3 regions of the Burkholderia sp. JKS000303 genome follow, and region 3 is predicted to be linked to each of the others. Evidence: predicted binding sites of a transcription regulator. Region 3 holds the regulator's gene; each other region holds the start of a gene.
The links. Region 3 encodes LexA, which represses DNA repair genes until DNA is damaged. Its sites were predicted from a motif close to ACTGTATNNNNATACAGT; they were not measured.

Region 1 (7,637 bases), on a different contig from region 3:
CGAGTAGGTCTGGAACGTACGCTCGACGCCTTCGCCCGACGAAATCTTGCGGACGATGAAGTTCGAGTTCAGGCCACGGCTGCGAATCGCGATCACGACGCCTTCGTATGCCTGAACGCGCTTGCGGTTACCTTCAACCACGTTCACGTTCACGATCACCGTGTCGCCCGGGGCGAATTCGGGGATCGTCTTGCCGGCGAGCGCGCGCTCGATTTCTTCCTGCTCAAGTTTTGCAATCAGATTCATCACTGACTCCTAAAGCCATCTTGTCGGCGTTTGCACCCGCCTGCTTCCAGGCTTGGCCCCGATAGAGGATGGATTTACATCAGGCACCGCGCACGCATGCACGGTACCGCCATTTCCCGCCTGCGACGCCGCCTCAAGAGGCGTTCTTCGCTTCGCGTGCGAGGTTCGCAAGCCATGCCTCATCGGCACGGCTCAGCAATTTGTCGCGACGCGCCCGGGCGATCAGGTCCGGCCGCTTCTGCAACGTGTTCTTCAAGGCTTCCTGCCGCCGCCACCGCTCGATCTCGGCATGATGCCCGCCGAGCAGCACGTCCGGCACGCGCATCCCCTCGTATTCCTCGGGGCGCGTGTAATGCGGACAATCGAGCAGCCCGTCGGCGAAGCTGTCCTGCACCGCCGACTGCGCATCGTTCAGCACGCCGGGCAGCAAGCGCACGACGGCATCCATCATCGCCATCGCCGGGAGTTCGCCACCGGACAGAACGAAATCGCCGAGGCTGATTTCCTCGTCGACACAACGGTCGAGCAGACGCTGGTCGATCGCTTCGTAGCGACCGCACAGCACGATGACGCCCGGTTCCTGCGCCATGCGCATCGCACGTTCGTGCGTGAAAGGCGCGCCTTGCGGCGACATCATGACCACACGCGTACTCGCGACACCCTGCTCCGCCTGCGCTGCCTTCGCAGCGCCGATCGCAGCTTCGAGCGGCTTGGCCAGCATCACCATGCCCGGACCGCCGCCGTACGGACGATCGTCGACCGTGCGGTAGTTGTCCGTCGTGAAATCACGCGGGTTCCAGGTGCGCAACCCGAAGCGCTCCTGCTTCACGGCCCGGCTGGTGATTCCCCAGTCGGTCAGTGCGCGGAACATTTCGGGAAAGAGCGTGACGACATCGAACTGCACCGCGCTCTCCGTAACCGGGTTCATTTAGTAATCGGCTTCCCAATCGACGACGATGCGACGTGCCGCCTGATCCACCGTTTTGACGTATACGCCGACGAACGGAATCAGCCGTTCGGCGGTGTCCGGCTGACCGTCTTTGCCGACCACCGGATACGCGACGCGCATGATCGAATGCACGCCGTTGTCGATCATCCCGCTCACTGTCCCAAGCGCCACCGATTGCTCGTTGACGACCTCGAGACCGATCAGGTCGACCCAATAGAATTCGTCCGCGGCCAATGCCGGGAAATCTTCCCGGCGCACGAACACGCGAAAGCCGCGCAAAGCCAGTGCGGCATCGCGGTCGCTGACACCCGCGGTTTGCGCGACGACCGTGTCGCCGTGCGTCTTCGACTGCAGGATGCGAGCGGACAACCGCTCCCCACCCCGTTCCAGCCACCAGCAGCGCGCATTGAGCAGCGCATCGCCACCGCGACCGGCGTCGGCATGCGTTGCCACCTTGACCCAACCCTTCAGGCCATAGGCGTCGACCACTGCCCCGACCTCGACAGCATCGTCGGGCCAGGCTTGCACCGCCTCGAGGCTGCCCTGCTCGGCAGCCGTACCGGCGTCCGCGACAGCGTCGCGTGCAGCCGGCTTGCGGACGAATGCGCCAAACGACGCTCGCCCGCGCTTCGTGTTACCGGAATCGTGACCGGACATCAATGCTCCTTGCAGCCGGCACGACCGGCACACCGCGCCATGTTAGGCAGCCGGTTGCGCCTTTTGCGCTTCCTTCACGAGACGCTGGACGGTCGGCGACAGTTGCGCGCCAACACCTTGCCAGTACGTCAGACGATCCTGAGCGATACGCAGCGCTTCGCCCTTCGTAGCAACCGGGTTGTAGAAGCCAACGCGCTCGATGAAGCGGCCGTCACGACGGTTACGCGAATCGGTAGCAACGATGTTGTAGAACGGGCGCTTCTTCGAGCCGCCGCGAGCCAGACGGATGATAACCATATGAAATCCTTCGGGGAAACCGGGTTCGAAACTACTGAAACGTGCGATTATAGCCGGAAACTGAAGCCACAACAAACACTTACGCGCAAAAATTCCGCGGACGCCGCAACCACCGGGCATACAATCGTCGTGTCCACGACGCCTCCCGTAGCCATGCCGCTATTTCGCGCCACGTCGGTGCACCGCGCGCAGCACCCGCAGCACCGCCTCGCGGGCTTGCTGGCCGGCCTCGTCATCTGTCTCGCGTCCGCTGCGGCTTGCGCCGCACTGCCGGTGGGCGAACTTGTCGTGCCGCCCGGCTTTCACGTCGACGTGCTAACCGACGCCGTGCCGACCGCGCGAGAAATGGCGTGGTCGCCTCGCGGCATCCTGTATGTCGGCACGCGGGAAGGCCGTGTGCACGCGTTCGTGATGCACGAGGGCCGGATCGGCGCCCATTACGTGATAGCGTCGGGGCTCGACATGCCCGTCGGTGTCGCGTATCGCAACGGTGCGCTCTATATATCGGCCGTGTCGCGCATCCTGCGCCTGGACCACATCGACGACCGGCTCTCGAAGCCGCCCGCGCCGGTGGTCGTGACGGACGCGCTGCCGACCGAACATCATCACGGCTGGAAATTCATCGCGTTCGGCCCCGACGGCAAGCTGTATGTGCCGACCGGCGCACCGTGCAACGTGTGTCTCGTCGATCGCAGCCGGTACGCGATCATCGCACGGATGAACGCCGACGGCAGCGGGCGCGAGGTAGTTGCCCGCGGCGTGCGCAATACGGTCGGCTTCGCATGGCACCCCGATTCCGGCGAGCTATGGTTCACCGACAACGGGCGCGACATGATGGGCGACGACGTGCCCGATGACAAGCTGAACCGCGCACCGCGCGCGGGCCTCGACTTCGGCTTCCCGTACTGCCACGGCGGCGACACGCCCGACCCCGAATTCGGTAGCCCCGACGTGTGCCGCCGATACGTGCCGCCCGTGCTGAAACTCGGCGCGCACGTCGCAGCACTGGGCATGCGCTTCTATACGGGACCGATGTTTCCGGCGTCGTATCGCAATAACGTATTCATTGCCGAGCACGGCTCGTGGAACCGCAGCACGAAAGTCGGCTACCGCGTGATGCGCGCCGTCGTGTCGGCGGACGGCAGTCACGCACGCCAGACGCCGTTCATCACGGGCTGGTTGCGCGCGAACGGCACCGTGTGGGGCCGCCCGGCCGACGTGCTGCCGCTGCCGGACGGCTCGCTGCTCGTCAGCGACGACTACGCGGGCGCCATCTACCGCGTCACCTATGCGTCACCTTGACGCAGGCGAGGGGTGACCGGGTCCGACCGGGCGTCGTAGAATGCGTGCCGGGCCGTGCGCCCGCGCCGGCCTGTCGGCCGCCCATGCAACCGATCATCCGCCGCCACCCATGTCCAGCAGCACCGCACCGTCCCACCGCTTCCGCTCCAAGACGCTCACCGCCGCCCTCGCCTTCCTGTTCGGATCGCTCGGCGCGCACCGCTTCTACCTGTATGGCTTTCGCGACGTGTACGGCTGGGTGCACCTGCTCGCGACGATCGTCGGCATCCCCGGCTTCCTGCTGCTCGCTGCCACGCAGCGCAGCGCCAGCCTCGGCTGGTGGCTCGCGGTGCCCGGCGCGATCTCGCTGCTGGCCGCGTTCATCGCCGCGCTCGTCTACGGGCTGCGCCCCGACGAAAAATGGGACGCGCAATTCAATGCCGACACCGGCAAGCACAGCCGATCCGGCTGGACGGTAATCTTCATCGTGATCTTCTCGCTGCTGATCGGCGCGTTCCTGCTGATGACTGCGCTCGCGCTGTCGTTCCAGACGTATTTCGAGTCGCAAGTCGAAGCCGCCAGGCAGATCTCGCAGTAAGCGCCGACGCGCGGTTCAGAACAGGCTCAACTGCGCGTCGACACGCGCCTTCGCACCGGTTGCGCCCGCAACGAGGCGCTGCGCGGGCGCCACGCCCGCCAGGGCGCCGCGGAACTGCGACAGATCCAGGATGCCGTTCGTGCGTTCGTTCAATCCGAGCCGCTTGACGGTCTGACGGAAGCGCTGCCGCAACAGGTCGGCCCAGATCCCCTCCCCCTTCATCCGCTTCGAGAAATCCGAGTCGTAGTCTTTCCCGCCGCGCATGTCGCGCACGCGGTTCATGACGCGCTCCGCGCGATCGGGGAAATGCGCGGACAGCCAGTTCTTGAACAGCGGCGCGACCTCCCACGGCAGCCGCAGGATGATGTAGCTCGCGTGCGTCGCGCCGGCCTCCGCGCAGGCTTCGAGCACGCGCTCCAGGTCGGGCTCGGTGACGAACGGGATCATCGGCGCAATGCTCACGCCCACCGGCACGCCCGCGTCGCGCAGCGCGCGGATCGTGCGCAAGCGGCGCGCCGGGGTCGCCGCCCGCGGCTCCAGCGTGCGCGCGAGATCGGCGTCGAGCGTGGTGATCGTGACCGCCGCCATCACCTGTCCGCGCGCGGCCATCGGCGCGAGCAGGTCGAGATCGCGCTCGATCAGCGACGACTTCGTGATCGCGGCGAATGGCAGCCCGTGATCGTGCATCACCTGGATCACGCTGCGCGTGATGCGCAGATCGCGTTCGACCGGCTGGTATGCATCGGTGTTCACGCCGAGCGCGATGGGTTCGGGCACGTAGCGCTTGCGCGAAATCTCGCGTTCGAGCAATTCGGCCGCATTGACCTTCGCATAGATGCGGCTCTCGAAATCGAGCCCCGGCGACAAGCCGAGATAACTGTGCGTCGGCCGCGCAAAGCAATAGATGCAACCGTGCTCGCAGCCGCGATACGGATTGAGCGACACGCTGAACGGAATGTCCGGCGACTGGTTGTGCGTCAGGATGCTCTTGGCGTGCTCCTCGAACACCTGCGTGCGCAACGGCGCAGCCAGGTCGGCATCGTCCGATTCGTGCATCCAGCCGTCGTCGACGGCTTCGCGCTGCGCCGTTTCGTAACGGCCCTGCAGGTTGTCGACCGCACCGCGCCCCTTGCGGGGCGCGGGCGGCGCTATCGGAAATTCGTTGTCGGACAGACCGTCCATGCGCTCACCCATTCGCCAGCACCCAATACTGTATATTTATACAGTATTGGGTGCTGCGTGCCAAGGGCGAGATAAGGGGACCGACAGCAAGGACGACAGGCAGCCCGATGCCGGGCCGCCGCAGTGATCATTCGCCGACTGAAATCGTCAGCGTCTCCTTGATTTCCTCCATCACGACATAGCTCTTCGACTGCACCGCGCCGGGCAATTGCAGCAGGATGTCGCCCAGCAGCTTGCGATAATCGGCCATCTCGCCGATCCGCGCCTTGATCAGGTAGTCGAAATCACCCGACACGAGATGGCACTCCAGCACCTCGTCGATCTTCATCACTTCGCGACGGAACTGCTCGAACATGTTGCCGCCCTTGTGGCCGAGCGTAATCTCGACGAATACCAGCAGCGCCGCGCCGAGCTGGCACGGGTCGACGCGCGCGTGATAGCCGGTGATGACACCGTCCCGCTCCATGCGCCGCACGCGTTCGATGCACGGCGTCACGGTCAGTCCGACCTGTTCCGCGAGGTCCTTCATCGCCATCCGGCCGTCGTCCTGAAGCAGTTTCAGGATGCGCCGGTCGAGCTTGTCGAGGGAGCGTACTGGCTGGCGTTGCGTTCTCATTTGTTTCTTCTGAAAACCTGAAAAATACGATAACAAAACCTACACATTCGACAATACCATAGCGCAAAACACTAGATCAGCTAGAGGTTACACGGAGACGCAAGTGCGCCCGGCCTCGACCTGATCCCTTCCATCTGGAGCAGCTATGCGAGTCGTCATTCTGGGCAGCGGTGTGGTGGGCGTGGCAAGCGCGTATTACCTCGCCCGCGCCGGTCATGAAGTTACGGTGATCGACCGGGAGGCCGGCCCGGCGCTCGAGACGAGCTTCGCGAACGCGGGCCAGATTTCGCCGGGCTATGCGGCACCGTGGGCCGCTCCCGGCGTGCCGCTGAAGGCCGTCAAGTGGATGTTCGAGAAGCATGCGCCGCTCGCGATCCGCCTCGACGGCACGCGCTTCCAGCTGCAGTGGATGTGGCAGATGCTGCGCAACTGCACAGCCGAGCGCTATGCGGTCAACAAGGGCCGCATGGTCCGCCTCGCCGAATACAGCCGCGATTGCCTGCAAGCGCTGCGCGCCGACACCGGCATCCAGTACGAAGGTCGCACGGGCGGTACGCTGCAGCTGTTCCGCACGCAGCAGCAACTCGACGGCGCGGCGAAGGACATCGCAGTGCTGCAGGAAGCGAACGTGCCGTTCGAACTGCTGTCGCCGGCCGAACTGAAGCACGCCGAACCGGCGCTCGCCGCCGTGTCGCACAAGCTGACGGGCGGCCTGCGCCTGCCGGGCGACGAAACGGGCGACTGCCAGCTGTTCACGACGCGCCTCGCGGCGCTCGCCGAATCGCTCGGCGTGAAGTTCCGCTACAACACGCCGATCGACGCGCTCGCGATTGCCGGCGGCAAGATTGCCGGCGTGCAGTGCGGCAGCGAGACGGTGCGCGCGGATGCGTACGTCGTCGCGCTCGGCTCGTACTCGACCAGCTTCATCTCGAACCTGATGAAGATCCCGGTCTATCCGCTCAAGGGCTATTCGATCACCGCACCGATCATCAATGAAGCGGCTGCGCCCGTGTCGACGGTGCTCGACGAAACCTACAAGATCGCGATCACGCGTTTCGACCAGCGCATCCGCGTCGGCGGCATGGCGGAAATCGTCGGCTTCGACAAGAACCTGCGCGCAGCACGTCGCGAAACGCTCGAAATGTGCGTGAACGACCTGTTCCCGGGCGGCGGCGATACGTCGAACGCGACGTTCTGGACGGGCCTGCGCCCGATGACGCCGGACGGCACGCCGATCGTCGGCCGCACGCCGGTCTCGAACCTGTTCCTGAACACCGGCCATGGCACGCTCGGCTGGACGATGTCATGCGGCTCGGGCCAGCTGCTGGCCGACCTGATCTCGGGCAAGAAGCCGGCAATCCAGGCCGACGACCTGTCGGTACACCGCTACCTGAAGGACGTGGCCGGCCAGACGCGTCCGGCATACGCGTAAGTCCAGACGGCCCGCGACCATGCGGGCCGGCCGACATCGAAAGGAAAGGCGCCCCACGGGGCGCCTTTTTCGTTTCGGCGAACGGGTAGCCCGATCGCGTGCTTCGCACCGGGAACCTCCCCTTCTTCCGCTCGAAGCATAAAAAAAGGGGCGCTCATCGCGCCCCCTCATTTTGCTGCTTACCGTTGAAGCAGCACGCCGCTTCAGCCGAGCTCGGTCACGAGTTCCGGCACGAGCGCGAACAGATCACCGACGAGACCGTAGTCGGCCACGCTGAAAATCGGTGCTTCCGGATCCTTGTTGATCGCGACGATCACCTTCGAATCCTTCATGCCTGCCAGATGCTGAATCGCACCCGAGATGCCCACCGCGATGTACA
Region 2 (7,637 bases), on a different contig from region 3:
CGTGGCTTTCGGGGAAACCGTATTCGCCGAAGCCCTTGATCTGCTCGAAGATCTGCTCGGCGAACTCGCGCGTGTAGTTGCGTTCGAGCATCCCGTCGACGATCTTGTCGTAATACTTCTCGAGGTTGCCCTTGCGCTTCCACGCGGCCATCGCCCGGCGCAATTCGTCGGCCTCGCCGGGCGTGAAGCCCGCCGCGACGATCGCGATCTGCATCACCTGTTCCTGGAAGATCGGCACGCCGAGCGTGCGTTCGAGCACGGCCTTGAGCGCATCGCTCGGGTACGTGACCTCGCCCTCTTCTTCGCCGGCCACGATCCTGCGCCGCTTCAGATACGGATGCACCGCGCCGCCCTGGATCGGGCCGGGCCGCACGATCGACACCTGGACGACGAGGTCGTAGTAGTTGCGCGGCTTCAGCCGCGGCAGCATCGACATCTGCGCGCGCGATTCGACCTGGAACACGCCGACCGTATCGGCGCGGCAGATCATGTCGTAGGTTGCATCGTCATCCTGAGGAATGTGCTTCAGCGTGAACGGTTCGCCGCCCGGCTCCGGCGGCCCGCGCCACGCGGTGCGCATGTCGAATGCGCGATGCAGCGCCGACAGCATGCCGAGCGCGAGCACGTCGACCTTCATCAGGCCGAGCGCTTCGAGATCGTCCTTGTCCCACTGAATCACGCGCCGCCCGTCCATCGCCGCGTTCTCGACCGGCACGAGCCGCGTGAGCTTGCCGCGGCTGATCACGAAGCCGCCCGAATGCTGCGACAGGTGGCGCGGGAAATTGAGCAGCCGCCCCGCCAGTTCGGCCCATGCCTGAATGATCGGCGTCGCGGGATCGAGCCCGGTCGTCGCAAATTGCTGCAGCAGATCACGACTGCCGTCGAACCAGCGATGCCCTTTCGCGACGCGGTCGACCAGCATCGGATCGACGCCGAGCGCCTTGCCGGTTTCACGCAGCACGCCGCGTGGACGATACGTCGACACGGCCGCCGCGAGTGCGGCGCGATCCTGGCCGTATTTCCGGTAGATATGCTGAATGACTTCTTCCCGACGCTGGTGCTCGAAGTCGACGTCGATATCGGGCGGCTCGCCGCGCTCCTCGCTAATGAAGCGCTCGAACAGCATCGTGCTCTGCTCCGGATTCACTTCGGTGATGCCGAGGCAATAACAGACGACCGAGTTCGCTGCCGAGCCGCGGCCCTGACACAGGATGTTCTGACTGCGCGCGTATTTGACGATGTCGTAGACGGTCAGGAAAAATGGTTCGTAATGTAGCTTCTCAATCAGCGCCAGCTCGTAGTCGATCCGCTCCTGCACGTGCCCGGGTATCTTGCCGGAGTAACGTTGAAGCGCACCGTCCCGGGTCTCCTGCTTGAGGTAACTCGTCGGCGTATGCCCCTTCGGCACGATCTCGTCGGGATACTCGTAGCGAAGCGAGTCCAGTTCGAAAGGACACGCATCGAGAATCGCGCACGTCTCCGCAATCTCCTCCGGCGAGAACAGATTCCCGATCCGGTTCCGCCCACGCAAATGCTGTTCCGCATTCGGCGCAAGCGCATACCCGCACTCGGAAACCGGCATGCCGACGCGGATCGCCGTCATCACGTCCTGCAACTCCTTGCACGAGCGCCGGTGCATCGTCACGTCGCCGAGCGCGACGATGCGTACGCCACGCCGCTCGCCAGCCGCGCGAATCTCCTCGCGCTGCGCACCGTCCAGCGCGCGCTGCAGTTGCACGAGCCCGAGCCGCGCCCGCTCGCCGAACGTCGCGCGAAACCACGCGACCTGCGCATCGAGTACATCGGCACGCACCGGATACGTCGGCACGAGAATCGCGAAGCAGTCAGGCATGGCGCGCAAGTGTGCAAACCCAGCGGGCGGCGCCGACAGCATCCGCGACGTCAGCTTGTAAGTGCCCTTCGGCGATGCCATCCGCCGCCACGAGATCAATTCGGACAGGTTGCCGTAGCCCTCGCGGTTCTGCGCAAGCAACACGAGCCCGAACGCCCCGGGGCCCGGATCGTGGCCGGGTGCGACTTCGTCCGGCGTGATGTCGAAATACGAACCGATGACGAGCGGCAGCCCTTTCGCCTTCGCCGCGACGTGCATGCGCGGCGCGCCTGCAAGCGAGCATTCGTCGGTGATCGCGATCCCGCGATAGCCGAGTTCCGCCGCACGCTCGACCAGTTCCTCCGCATGCGACGCGCCATGCAGGAACGAAAAGTTCGAACGGCAGAACAACTCCGCGTAATCGGGCAGCCAGCTGAATTCCGCAACCATCACCGTTCACCCGAACAGGCCGTGCAGGAACCAGCGCGGCTCGGCCTCGCTGCCCGCCCGCTCCTTGAACACCCAGTAGCACGCACCGGCCTCGTCCTGCGCGACGCAGTAATCGCGTGCCGCGAGCTGGCCGTCGAACCACCCGGCCTCGATCCGTTCGACCGACGACATCATCCTCAGCGGCGTATGAAATACCGGCCGCTCCCCGCGCATCAACAACGGCAGCGGCTCCGCCAGCAACCACGCGGGCCTCGGCGGCACGGCCGGCGGCCCGGCAGCCGGCTTGCCGGCCTGCGCATCGAGCGGCAGCCAGCGGTTCGCCGCCTCGGGCCGGTGATCGGCGACGGGCGCCGCGCGCAGCACGTTGTCCGCGCCGAGCCGCGCGACCAGCAGCTCGAACAGCCGCGCGCGCGTCTCGCGCGTGCCGCCCGGTTCGGGGAACAGATCGTCGGCCGGCGGCGCGACCGATTCGACGCGCGTGGCCTTCAGACGCACGGCGATCACCGCGGCCGGCAACTCGACGCGCGCGAGCCGCTCGCCGAGCAGCCGCACGAAATGCGCCTCGTCACGCACGGGGGCCGCGAACGCGAGCTCGAGCGGCGTCGGCGGCACGGCCTGACGGCCGCGCTCGTGCTCGAGATCGAACGTCATCGCGGCCAGCGACAACTGTCGCGCGGCCAGCCACCCGCACAACTGCACGACGAGCCGCCGTGCGACGAACAGCACGGCCTCCGCGTATTCGACGCGCTCCGGCAATTCGAACCGCACGTCGAACACGGGCGGCACCGCCATCCACGCAAGCGGCTCGACCGCGTCGCCGTACGCACGATCGAGTGCGGCAAGCAACGCCGGACCGCAGCGGCGCTGCAGCCCCGCGCGCGGCAAGCCGCGCAGATCGGCGAGCGTGCGGCAGCCGAGGCCGTCGAACCAGCCCGCATACGGGCGCGCCTCGGGCAACAGCACGCACGGCAAGCGATCGAGCACACGAACGAGCGAGGCCGGCGCGGCCACGCGACGCCGGATGCGGGCGCGCGCCGACACGCGCGCGAGCAGCCACGCGCCGCGCCCGGTCGGCGCGGCGGACAGGCGCGCCGCATAGCCGAGCGCCGCGAGCGTCGCGCGCACCTGGCGGCACAGCGACGGCAGGCCGCCGAACAGGCGCAGGCTCGGGCCGACGTCGACGATCAGCGTGGCTTCGTCGTCGAGCGCGACGCACGGCGAGAAGCGCAGCAACGCGAGCGCGACCGCGCGCAGCGCATCGGCCTCGCGCGCGGGATCGCGTTCGACGAGCCGCGTGTCGGGCGCGAGCGTCAGCACGCCGCCGCGCTTCATGCCCGCGCGCACGCCCTGCCGGCGCGCCGGTGCGTCGGCAATCAGCACGACGCCCTGTTCGAGCACCGCGCAGCCGGCATCGCCGGCCGCTGCGTCAGACGGCGGCGGGGCGCACACGTCGAGCGGCAGGCGCGGCAGATGGATGCCGAGCAAGACGCGCATAGCGGCTCTCCACGATGGGCGACGGCAAATCGAGCGTAAGCGGTTCGCTGCGCGCGGGCCCGCGACGCTTGACGATGTCGAGCGACACGCCGCCCGGCACCGGATACAGCGCGACGCGCAGCATGGCCGGCGACGGCTGGCGTGCGGCCGACAGCGGACGCAGCATCACGAACAGCGTGTCGCCGGTGCGTGCGGCCGCGAGATGCAGGCGCCGCAATGCATCGGGGCGCGCGTCCTGCCAGAGCAGCAGCGCGCCGCAGCAGCCCGTCTTGAGCGCCTGCTCGGCGGCCCACAACGCATCGGTGCGGTTGCCGGCGCGCAGCCACAGCAGCGCATCGGACGGCACGCCGAGACTGGCGAGCGCGGTCGCATGCGGCGACTGCGGCGGCGCGACGAGCGCGAGCGGACGCCGCGCGCTGACGGTGTGCGCGAGTGCCGGCGCGAGCAGCCGCATCTCGCCGCTGCCCGGCTGCGCGGCCAGCAGTTCGACGAGCCCGCCGACCGGCCAGCCGCCGCCCGGCAGCTCGGCCGACAGCGGCGCAAAGCCCGTGTCGATCGTGCGCTGACTGCCGCGCGCGAGCTGCGAACCACGCCACAGCGACGGATGGAGGGATTCGGGAGAAATGGAGGATGCGAGCATGACGCCACCCACAACTGTATGGATATACAGTATATGGCAATGCGCTCGCATCGCACAGTGCTGGTACGAAACCAGCCTTTTGTCAGATGAGACGCGGAAGAAAAACCGGCGTGCTCGTCATGTTACGGCGAACCGGCCCGGGCGTGGCCGACTCGCACCGGCCGAACGCCCACGGCAACCACCCGGCCCCGACGCGACGCCGGCGAAACCGGATCGCGCCGCCGGGCCTGCAGGCGAACCGGCACGATGCCTGCACCGCACACCGCGCCGATCCGCCTGTCGTGCGTCAGCTGAGCAGCAGCGCGTCGTCGTCGAGCTGCTCGTGACGCACCTTTTCGAACATCTGCAGCAGGTCCGGCACGTCGAGCCCCTTGCGCTGGTCGCCCGACACGTCGAGCACGACCTGCCCCTGGTGCAGCATCACCGTGCGGTCGCCATAGTCGAGCGCCTGTCGCATGCTGTGCGTGACCATCATCGTCGTCAGCTTGCTCTCGGCGACGATGCGCGCGGTCAGCTCCAGCACGAACGCGGCCGTCTTCGGGTCGAGCGCGGCCGTGTGCTCGTCGAGCAGCAGGATCCGCGACGGCCGCAGCGATGCCATCAACAGGCTCACCGCCTGCCGCTGCCCGCCCGACAGCAGCCCGATCCGGTCGGTCAGCCGGTTTTCCAGCCCGAGGTTCAGCAGACGCAGCTTGTCGCGGAACAGCTCGCGCGACGGCCGGTCGAGCGCCGCGCGAAAGCCGCGCCGCCCACCGCGCGCCATCGCGAGCGCCATGTTTTCCTCGATCGTCAGCGCCTCGCAGGTGCCGGCCATCGGGTCCTGGAACACGCGCGCGACGAGGTGCGCGCGGTCCCACGCGGGCTGGCGCGTGACGTCCGTGCCGTCGATCGCGATGCGCCCCGCATCGACGCGCTGGTCGCCGCTGACCGCATTGAGGAAGGTCGACTTGCCGGCGCCGTTCGAGCCGATCACCGCGACGAACTGGCCGTCGGGAATCTCAAGCGACAGTCCGCGCAGCGCGCGCGTTTCGATCGGCGTGCCGGGGTTGAACGTGAGTTTCAGGTCTTGTGCGGACAGCATGTCATGCCCCTCCGTTCTTGCGCGCGAACAGCTTCTTGCGCGTCGCCGGCAACACCAGCGCGATCGTGACGAGCGCGGCCGTCACGAGGTTCAGGTCCTGCGCCTTCAGGCCGATGAATTCGCTGTTCAGCGCGAGCGCGATGAAGAATCGGTAGACGATCGCGCCGAGCACGACGGCGAGCGTCGTCAGCACGAGCCGGCGCGCCGGCAGCAGCGTCTCGCCGATGATCACGGCGGCCAGCCCGATCACGATCGTGCCGATCCCCATCGAGATGTCGGCGCCGCCCTGCGTCTGCGCGAACAGCGCCCCGGCGAGCGCGACGAGCGCGTTCGACAGCGCCATCCCGGCGAGCGTCGCGCGGCCCGTCGCGATGCCTTGCGCACGCGCCATCCGCGGGTTCGCGCCGGTCGCGCGCATCGCGAGGCCGAGCTGCGACGAGAAGAACCAGTCGAGGCCGAGCTTCGCGACCACCACGACGATCGCGAGCAGCGCCGGGCGCAGCACGTAGTCGGGCATCCAGTCGGGTTGCAGCACGGTGAAGATCGTCGGCTCGGTGATGAGCGGCACGTTCGGCCGGCCCATGATCCGCAGGTTCACCGAGTAGAGCGCGATCATCATCAGGATACTGGCGAGCAGATCCATGATCTTCAGGCGCACGTTGAGCCAGCCGGTGACGAAACCGGCCAGCGCGCCCGCGACGATCGCGATCACCGTCGACGTGAACGGGTCGTAGCCGGCGGAGATCAGCGTCGCGGCGACGGCGCCGCCGAGCGGAAAGCTGCCGTCGACGGTCAGGTCGGGGAAGTTGAGGATGCGAAACGAGATCAGCACCCCGAGGGCGACGAGACTGAAGATCAGGCCGATCTCCAGGGCGCCCAGAAACGAGAACAGAGACATGATGGGGAAATCCTGTTGCTTCCCGGCCGGACGTGTACGGCCGGGCGAAGCGGACGGGCGGCCCCGGGTGGGAGCCGCCCGTCCGGCGAGGTTGTCCAGGCCCGGATCGGGCCTGCAAGCGCGGCGGTCGGGCCGCTTACTTGATGACCGTCTTCGCTTCCTTCACGAGCTCCGGCGACAGCGTCACGCCCTGCTTCGCGGCCGCGCCCGTGTTCACGAACAGTTCGAGGTTGTTGCTCGTCTCCGACGCGATCGCGCCCGGCTTCTCGCCCTTCAGGATGCGCGCGACGATCTTGCCGGTCTGGCGGCCGAGGTCGCCGTAGTTGATGCCGAGCGCCGCGATGCCGCCGCGCTTCACGCTGTCGGTGTCGCCGGCGACGAGCGGGATCTTCGCTTCGTTCGCGACCTTCACGAGCGCTTCGTACGCGGACACGACGTTGTTGTCGGTGTTCGTGTAGATCACGTCGACCTTGCCGATCAGGCTCTTCGCGGCCGGGCCGATGTCGACGGTGCGCGGCGCGGCCGCTTCCTTCAGCGTCATGCCCTGCTTCGCGAGGATCTCCTTGAGTTCCTTCACGACCACGACCGAGTTCGCCTCGCCCGGGTTGTAGACCATCCCGACCGTCTTCGCCTTCGGCACGACCTGCTTGATCAGCGCGACCTGGCGGTCGAGCGGCAGCTTGTCGGATACGCCCGTCACGTTGGTGCCCGACGGGCCCCAGCCCTTCACGAGCTGCGCGGCAACCGGATCGGTCACGCCCGAGTAGACGACCGGCACGCTCTTGGTCGCCGCGACGACCGACTGTGCGGCCGGCGTCGCGATCGCGACGATCACGTCGGGCTGGTCGCCGACGAACTTGCGTGCGATCTGCGCGGCCGTGCCCGTGTTGCCCTGCGCGCTCTGGTATTCCCACTTGAGCTTGTCGTCGCCGTAGCCTTCCGCCTTCAGTTCGGCGCGCACGCCGTCGCGGATCGCGTCGAGTGCCGGATGGTCGACGATCGACAGCACCTTGACCGTCTGCGCGTGCGCAGCACCGGCCAGTGCGAGTGCGGCCACGCCGGCCGTGATCGAACGGATCGCGAAAGTCTTGAAACGCTTCATGGGTGAGTCTCCCCCGTATTTGTGTCGGTTCTGGATGATGGATTCCCGCCGTCGTCGTGCAGGTGCCGGCGCGCGCAATGCAGCGGCACCGGCCTCGCGCGGGCCCCGGGAAGGCGCGCGGCGGCGAACGCATGAGAATAC
Region 3 (7,637 bases):
CGTCCAGCCGCCGAAGGTATCGTCGACCGTGTACAGCTTCAGCTTCGGGAACTGCTTCGTCAGCTCCGCCGGCACGTTCTTCGAGCGCGGACGGTAGTAGTTGCGTGCCGCGATCTCCTGGCCCTGCGGGCTGTACAGGAAGTTCAGGTAGGCCTCGGCCAGCTTGCGCGTGCCCTTCTTGTCGACCACCTTGTCCACCACCGCGACGGGCGGCTCGGCCAGGATGCTCACCGACGGCACGACGATCTCGAACTTGTCGGTGCCGAATTCCTTGATCGACAGGAACGCCTCGTTCTCCCACGCGATCAGCACGTCGCCGATCCCGCGCTGCACGAAGCTCGTCGTCGCGCCGCGCGCGCCCGAATCGAGCACGCCGGCGTTCTTGTAGAGCTTCGTCACGAATTCCTTCGCGGTCTGCTCGTTGCCGCCCGGCTTGTGCACGGCATACGCCCATGCGGCGAGGTAGTTCCAGCGTGCGCCGCCCGACGTCTTCGGGTTCGGCGTGACGATCGAGATGCCCGGCTTGGTCAGGTCGTCCCAGTCCTTGATCCCCTTCGGGTTGCCCTTGCGCACCAGGAACACGATCGTCGACGTGTACGGCGACGCGTTGTCCGGCAGGCGCTTTTGCCAGTCCTTGTTGACGAGGCCCTTGTTCGCGAGCGCGTCGATGTCGTATGCGAGCGCCAGCGTGACGACGTCGGCCTGCAACCCGTCGAGCACCGAGCGCGCCTGCGCGCCCGAGCCGCCGTGCGACTGCTTGAAGTTGACCGTCTCGCCCGTCTTCGCCTTCCACTCCTTGCCGAACGCCTGGTTGAAGTCCTGATACAGCTCGCGCGTCGGGTCGTACGACACGTTCAGGAACGTCGTATCGGCCTGGGCATGCGTCGCGACACCCAGCGCCGCCGCCGCGCCCAGCGCGAGTGTTGCGATCAGGCGGCCTACTCCGCCCACCAGCCCCGTATTGCGCTTCGCCATTCTTGGTTCTCCAGTGTTGTCGGTATTGCGATGTCGGGCCAGTCTAGCGAACGGGTTACATGATTAAAAATAATCGTTCTTCATTTTTTAATACTCAAAAGTGCTAACGCATACTGGATGGACGGTTGCGGCAGACGAACCGGCGTCCGGACGTCGCGACATCGCGCCGGAATCGGCGTGATCGCGTCGAATCTCAAGTAACACTTGAAATTCGCGAAGTACTGTATAAAAATACAGCTCACTGTCTATCCATACAGTTAAGCCATGACCAAACTCACTGCCCGTCAGCAGCAAGTGTTCGACTTGATCCGCCGCGCGATCGAGCGCTCCGGATTCCCGCCCACGCGCGCCGAGATCGCGGCCGAACTGGGTTTCAGCTCGCCGAATGCAGCCGAGGAACACCTGCGTGCGCTGGCGCGCAAGGGCGTGATCGAGCTGGCCGCCGGCGCATCGCGCGGCATCCGCCTGCTCGGCCTCGACGACTCGCCGCACCAGTTCACGCTGCCGCATGCCGGCCTGATGCAACTGTCGCTGCCGCTCGTCGGCCGCGTCGCGGCCGGTAGCCCGATCCTCGCGCAGGAACATATCTCGCAGCATTACGCATGCGATCCCGCGCTGTTCACCAGCAAGCCGGACTACCTGCTGAAGGTGCGCGGCCTGTCGATGCGCGACGCCGGCATTCTCGATGGCGATTTGCTCGCGGTGCAGAAGCGCACCGAAGCGAAGGACGGCCAGATCATCGTTGCGCGCCTGGGCGACGACGTCACGGTCAAGCGCCTGATGCGCCGGCCCGGCGGCCTCGAGTTGATCGCGGAGAACCCGGATTACGAAAACATCTTCGTCAAGGCCGGCAGCGCGGAGTTTGCGCTGGAAGGCATCGCCGTCGGGCTGATCCGCTCGGGCGAACTCTGACAATCGGTCTCGCTGAGGAGAACATCATGGAACGCCTTGCCCGTCTGCTGCCTTTCCGTCAATTCGGTCGCCTGCGTCACCTGCGCGGCCGCACGCCCTGCGCGCCGCTGTCCGCCGCAGCGCCCGTGGTGAGCCAAGAAGTCGCAGTTGAACGGCAGGCGTCGCTGCTGCCGTCAGCGCTGCCCGCATTCGCGCGAGTGTCGCTGAACGCCGGCCTGAATCACGCCGAGCCGGCGCGCCGCGCACCCGTGCGCGTGTATCACGGCCGGTCGCGCCTGATCATGGTCGGCACGATCGACGCCGTGTGCCGGATGATCGATCGCTGCATCGCAGAGGAACGATCGGCCCAGCAAGGCGGTCTCTGATTGCGGAACCTGTCCGCACCGGAGTCATCGTGACTGAATCATCGGGCCGCACGTCGCGGCTCAAACCCCTGCTGATCGTTGCACTGGCCGTCGTCGTCATTGCGGCGATCGGCTACGCGTACGCATCGCCGTACGTCGCGCTCGGTCGTCTGAAATCGGCGATCGACGCACGCGATGCGCAGGCGGTCAGTGAATATGTCGATTTCCCGTCCCTGCGCATCAGCCTGAAGCAGCAGGTCACGGACGAATTGATGCGCCGGATCGACTCGGTCAAGAAGAACAATCCGTTCGCGGTGATCGGGGCATTGATCGGATCCGCATTGATCGGCCCGCTGGTCGATGCGTATGCGACGCCTGAGGGGGTGGCAGCGTTGATGAGCGGCATACCGCCGCGCGGCAATCCGGGCGAACGCCCGCCGGAATGGTCTGGCCCGCCGCCGGGTACGACTGCCGGCAATGAACCGGCCGCGCCGGCAAGCGCCCCCGCACCGGGCAGTAACGCCGCGCCCACGGTTGCGTCGGCACCGACACCGTCGTCCGCACCGGCCAGCGCGAGCGACGCAGGCCATCCGCAGCAAACGAGCGCCGGCTACCGGAATATCGATGAATTTGTCGTGACCTACCAGCGCAGCGGCGACGGCACGCGCTATGCGGCGATCTTCCACCGCTTCGGTCTGTTCTCGTGGAAGCTGTCCGCGATCGACCTGCACGGGTAATCGGTCGCAATCGCTACGCATGCCGCTGATACGGCACTGCGCGTGACCGACGTGAATCTCGGGTCGAGTCAGTCGGTCACGCCGTCACTGCGTCACTTGCCGTTCGTGGTCGCCGCTTCGCGCTCGCGCGCCATCTCGGCCTTTTGCTCTTCGGCCGACGAACACGCCACCAGAATGCTGCAGTTCACGCGATCGAGCAGTTGCGTGTTGCCCGACCCCATCCACCATCTCGACAACCCGCTGCGGCATCGATGGCCGACAACGACGAGATCCGCCTGCAATTCCGTTGCGAGATTCGCGATTTCGTCGATCGGATAACCGAACGCGAAATGGCCTTCGGCCTGAACGCCGCGCTCGCGCAGCCAGTTCACGCCTTCCTGCAGGATCTCGCGAGCCGTTTCCTCGAAACGACCGCATGCGACATCGGTCAACAGACCCGCGCTCTGGGCGATGCTCGAGCGCATGTCGACGACCGACAGCAAATGCGTTTCCGCCTTCAGGTCCAGCGCGAGATTAGCGCCACATCGCAATGCCTTGCGCCCTTCGCGCGTGCCGTCGTAGCACAGCAGAATCTTGTTGTAGCAAGCCATGAAGCCTCCCTATCGCGAATACGTACCGATGCTTTCATCATGGTGCGCCGCAATTCCAGACGCAAGGGATGGAAAACGCTGATTCGCCCCGCATGGCGGGTCGGCGATGATGCAGTGCACGATCCGTGCATGCAATCGCCGTGCCGCGCGCGGCATGCCCTGAAGAGACGCAGCCGATGCACTAGAATGGCCCGTTCGTGCCGCCGGCACGCGTTCGCTTCGGTCATGCCCGTGTGACACACATTCGCCCGATCCGTTCGCATGCCGGCACACGCACCGGCCGGCAGCGACACGCACCGCGCCCGCTTACAACGACAAATTGCCCATGTCCGTTGCACCGATCGATATCCGGAACGTCGAAAAACGCTATGGCGACAAGCTCGTCGTCAACGGTCTGTCCTTTCACGTCGAGGCGGGCGAATGCTACGGCCTGCTCGGGCCGAACGGCGCCGGCAAGACCACGACGCTGAAGATGCTGCTCGGCCTCGCCTATCCCGACGCAGGCTCCATTTCGCTGTGCGGCGAACCGGTTCCGTCGCGCGCGCGGCATGCGCGCCACCGCGTCGGCGTCGTCCCGCAGTTCGACAATCTCGACCCCGACTTCACGGTTCGCGAAAACCTGCTCGTGTTCAGCCGCTATTTCGGGATATCGGCGCAGGCCGCGCGCGCACTCGTACCGCCGCTGCTCGAATTCGCGAAGCTGGAAAACAAGGCCGATGCGAAGGTCGGCGAACTGTCGGGCGGGATGAAACGCCGCCTGACGCTCGCCCGCGCGCTGGTCAACGATCCCGACGTGCTGGTGCTCGACGAGCCGACCACCGGCCTCGATCCCCAGGCGCGGCACCTGATGTGGGAGCGGTTGCGCTCGCTGCTTGCGCGCGGCAAGACGATCCTGATCACCACGCACTTCATGGAGGAAGCCGAACGCCTGTGCGATCGGCTGTGCGTGATCGAGGAAGGCCGCAAGATCGCCGAAGGCGCGCCGCACGCGCTGATCGAGTCGGAAATCGGCTGCGACGTGATCGAGATCTACGGGCCGGATCCGGTCGCGCTACGCGACGAGCTGGCGTCGTTCGCGAAGCACACCGAGATCAGCGGCGAAACGCTGTTCTGCTACGTGACCGACCCGGAACCGCTCAGCGCGCGACTCAAGGGTCGCCCGGGGTTGCGCTATCTGCATCGTCCGGCCAATCTGGAAGACGTGTTCCTGCGGCTCACGGGCCGCGAAATGCAGGACTGATCGATCATGGACGTACGCAACTATTCCGCCACCGCGCCGTCCGCACCGCCGCGCGAGTCGCGCTTCGCGATCGCGCTGCCCGCGAACGCGACCAACTGGATCGCCGTGTGGCGGCGCAACTATCTCGTGTGGCGCAAGCTGGCGCTGGCGTCGATGTTCGGCAATCTCGCCGATCCGATGATCTACCTGTTCGGGCTGGGGTTCGGGCTCGGCCTGATGCTCGGCCACGTCGACGGCGTGTCGTATATCGCGTTCCTCGCGGCCGGCACGGTCGGGTCGAGCGTGATGATGTCCGCGAGCTTCGAGTCGATGTATTCGGGCTTCTCGCGGATGCACGTGCAGCGCACGTGGGAAGCGATCATGCACACGCCGCTCGCGCTGGGCGACATCGTGCTCGGTGAAATCGTCTGGGGCGCGAGCAAGGCGATGCTGTCGGGCATCGCGATCATGATCGTCGCGGGGCTGCTCGGCTATGCGCAGTTTCCGTCGATGCTTGCGGCGCTGCCCGTGATCGTGCTCGCCGGCCTCGCTTTCGCCAGCACCGCGATGATCGTCACGTCGCTCGCACCGTCCTACGATTTCTTCATGTTCTATCAGACGCTCGTGCTGACGCCGATGCTGCTGCTGTCGGGCGTGTTCTTCCCGATCACGCAGTTGCCACCGGTCGCGCAGCACGCCGCATATGCGCTGCCGCTCGCGAACGCGGTCGAGCTGATCCGGCCCGCGATGCTCGGCCGGCCGGCGACCGACATCGGCCTGCACGTCGCGGTGCTGGCCGGCTACGCAGTGGGCGGATTCGTGGTCTCCGCGTGGCTGTTCCGGCGGCGGATGATGCGCTGACGGCCGGCGCGCATCGCGCCGGCTCGATACGACGTGGCGACGACCTTACTCGTCGTCGTCGCTCCACGGAATTTCGACGTCGGTCAGGAATGCGACGGTCGCGAGCGGGCCGCCTTCCTGGCGACCGAGCTTGCCGTCCGCACGATGCCATTCGACGCGAAACTGCGTACCCGGATCGTCGGCAACCAGATAGACCGCGCGCAGTTCTTCCGCTTCGGCTTCGTCGACCGGGCCGTCGAACGACACCAGCATCTTCTGCGGCCACAGGCCGTTGACCGGGTCATAAATGCGATCGCCCTGCGGAATGTCGATGCTCGCGTCGACGCCGATCGTGGCAGAGGCTTCGATGATCATCGTGCCGAGCGCGTTCAGCACGGCAGTCGCCCGCGCGGAATTGGCCTGGCGGATCGCGAGATCGCCGCGCGTCAGCGCCTTTTCGAGTCGAGGATGAATCTTCGGTTGGGTCATGCGTTTTCCTGTTTGCTTCTTGTAAAGGGCGCCGCACGCATGAAGCGGCGACGCCGGATGAATATGACTGGCGCGTGGCGGAAGCAGCCTGCGCGTACGTCGGTGCGCCATCACGCCCCCTTCGACGCCGGTGGCCGGGCATCTCGCCCCCGGCTTGCCGACCGCCCACGCGAGCCGGCTGGCCGGGATGGCGCGCCGAATTACCGTCCCGTCCGCGCGTCCGTCAGAACCCGAACGCGATCGCGAGCAGCCCGCTCGCAATCCCGAACACGATGACGAGGCCCGTGACGATCGCCAGCATGGACGGCTTGAACGAGCGCGCGAGCATCGCGAGCGACGGCACGCTGATCGGCGGCAGCGTCATCAGCAGCGCGGCGGCCGGGCCGACGCCCATGCCGAGCGACAGCATCGCCTGGATGATCGGCACCTCGCCGGCCGTCGGGATCACGAACAACGTGCCCGCCACCGCGAACGCGATGATCCAGCCGAGATGGTTGCCGATGTCCGGACCGATATGCGGGAACAGCCACGCGCGCGCCGCGCCGAGCAGCAGCACGAGCACGATGTATTCGGGGATGAGCCGCACGGCCATGCGCGCGAACAGCTTCACCCAGCGCACGAACGGATTGCCCGCCGCGGCCTGCTCGGCCACCAGCGCAGCCAGCTGTGTGTCGTCGATGCCGCGGTCTTCCGGACGCGTGATCCGGTTCAGCAGATAGCCGATCCCGAACACCATCGCGAGGCCGAGCACCAGCCGCAGCGCGCTCCAGTGCCAGCCGAGCACGAATCCCATGAACACCAGCGCGGCCGGATTCAGCACCGTGTTGCCGAGCCAGAACGCGACCGCGCCGCCCGGCGACGCGTGCCGCGCGCGCAGGCCCGCGACGACCGGCGCCGCGCAGCACGTGCACATCATGCCCGGCAGCGACAGCAGGCCGCCTGCGGCGACGCTGCCGAAGCCGGTGCGGCCGAGCATGCGCGCGACCCAGTGCGCGGGCAGCAGCGCCTGCACGGCCGAACCGAGCAGCAGGCCAAGCACCATCGCCTGCCAGATCGCCTTGCCGTACGCCCATGCGTAGTCGAGCGCCGCCTTCAACGACGGCTCGGGTGCCGTCGCCGACGTGCCCATCAGGATCGACTGGCCGATCGAATGATGCTCGGCGGCAACGAACGCCTTGTTGTAGTACGGAAACCATTTCACGTAGAACAGCCCTGCGACCGCGATCAGCAGGAAGGTCATCCAGCCGAGCGCCGGACTGGGTTGGGTGCGTGTGGTCGTCATCGTGTGGTAATCGATTGGTCTTTGTCGGTTGTGGATGCCATGCCTGCCGCCAGCGCGGCCGACGCCGGCAGCCCCGCTTGCGCGAGCCGGGCCAGCAGCGTGCGCGCCTGATCACGCACGTCGGCCGCATTCGGCTGGAACGTGAACGTCAGCGCCCGGTTCGGCTTGTTGTACGTTGCACGGTAGGTGCGCGCATAGGCGGGATCGTAATGCTTGTCGATCAGTTCTGTGAACAGGTCGGCCCGCGCG

Region 1: the regulator LexA is predicted to act here: its motif matches at 5,238-5,255, upstream of BX604_RS02275 (PA0069 family radical SAM protein).
Region 2: the regulator LexA is predicted to act here: its motif matches at 4,429-4,446, upstream of imuA (translesion DNA synthesis-associated protein ImuA).

The regions. Positions count from the first base shown of each region.
Region 1 is NZ_PDBZ01000001.1:476,147-483,783, forward strand. Features, by position in the region: gene rplS (50S ribosomal protein L19) at 1-246, opposite strand, end outside; gene trmD (tRNA (guanosine(37)-N1)-methyltransferase TrmD) at 380-1,174, opposite strand; gene rimM (ribosome maturation factor RimM) at 1,175-1,852, opposite strand; gene rpsP (30S ribosomal protein S16) at 1,895-2,149, opposite strand; gene BX604_RS02265 (PQQ-dependent sugar dehydrogenase) at 2,303-3,451, shown strand; gene BX604_RS02270 (NINE protein) at 3,561-4,028, shown strand; gene BX604_RS02275 (PA0069 family radical SAM protein) at 4,044-5,222, opposite strand; gene BX604_RS02280 (Lrp/AsnC ligand binding domain-containing protein) at 5,338-5,826, opposite strand; gene BX604_RS02285 (D-amino acid dehydrogenase) at 5,972-7,258, shown strand; gene BX604_RS02290 (electron transfer flavoprotein subunit alpha/FixB family protein) at 7,462-7,637, opposite strand, start outside.
Region 2 is NZ_PDBZ01000001.1:1,960,762-1,968,398, reverse strand. Features, by position in the region: gene BX604_RS09560 (error-prone DNA polymerase) at 1-2,281, opposite strand, end outside; gene BX604_RS09555 (Y-family DNA polymerase) at 2,288-3,775, opposite strand; gene imuA (translesion DNA synthesis-associated protein ImuA) at 3,708-4,415, opposite strand; gene BX604_RS09545 (ABC transporter ATP-binding protein) at 4,702-5,496, opposite strand; gene BX604_RS09540 (ABC transporter permease) at 5,498-6,394, opposite strand; gene BX604_RS09535 (ABC transporter substrate-binding protein) at 6,531-7,496, opposite strand.
Region 3 is NZ_PDBZ01000005.1:142,118-149,754, forward strand. Features, by position in the region: gene BX604_RS37010 (sulfate ABC transporter substrate-binding protein) at 1-975, opposite strand, end outside; gene lexA (transcriptional repressor LexA) at 1,240-1,887, shown strand; gene BX604_RS37020 (hypothetical protein) at 1,914-2,252, shown strand; gene BX604_RS37025 (DUF2939 domain-containing protein) at 2,282-2,968, shown strand; gene BX604_RS37030 (universal stress protein) at 3,061-3,558, opposite strand; gene nodI (nodulation factor ABC transporter ATP-binding protein NodI) at 3,884-4,798, shown strand; gene BX604_RS37045 (ABC transporter permease) at 4,805-5,638, shown strand; gene BX604_RS37050 (hypothetical protein) at 5,684-6,106, opposite strand; gene BX604_RS37055 (permease) at 6,330-7,388, opposite strand; gene mnmH (tRNA 2-selenouridine(34) synthase MnmH) at 7,385-7,637, opposite strand, start outside.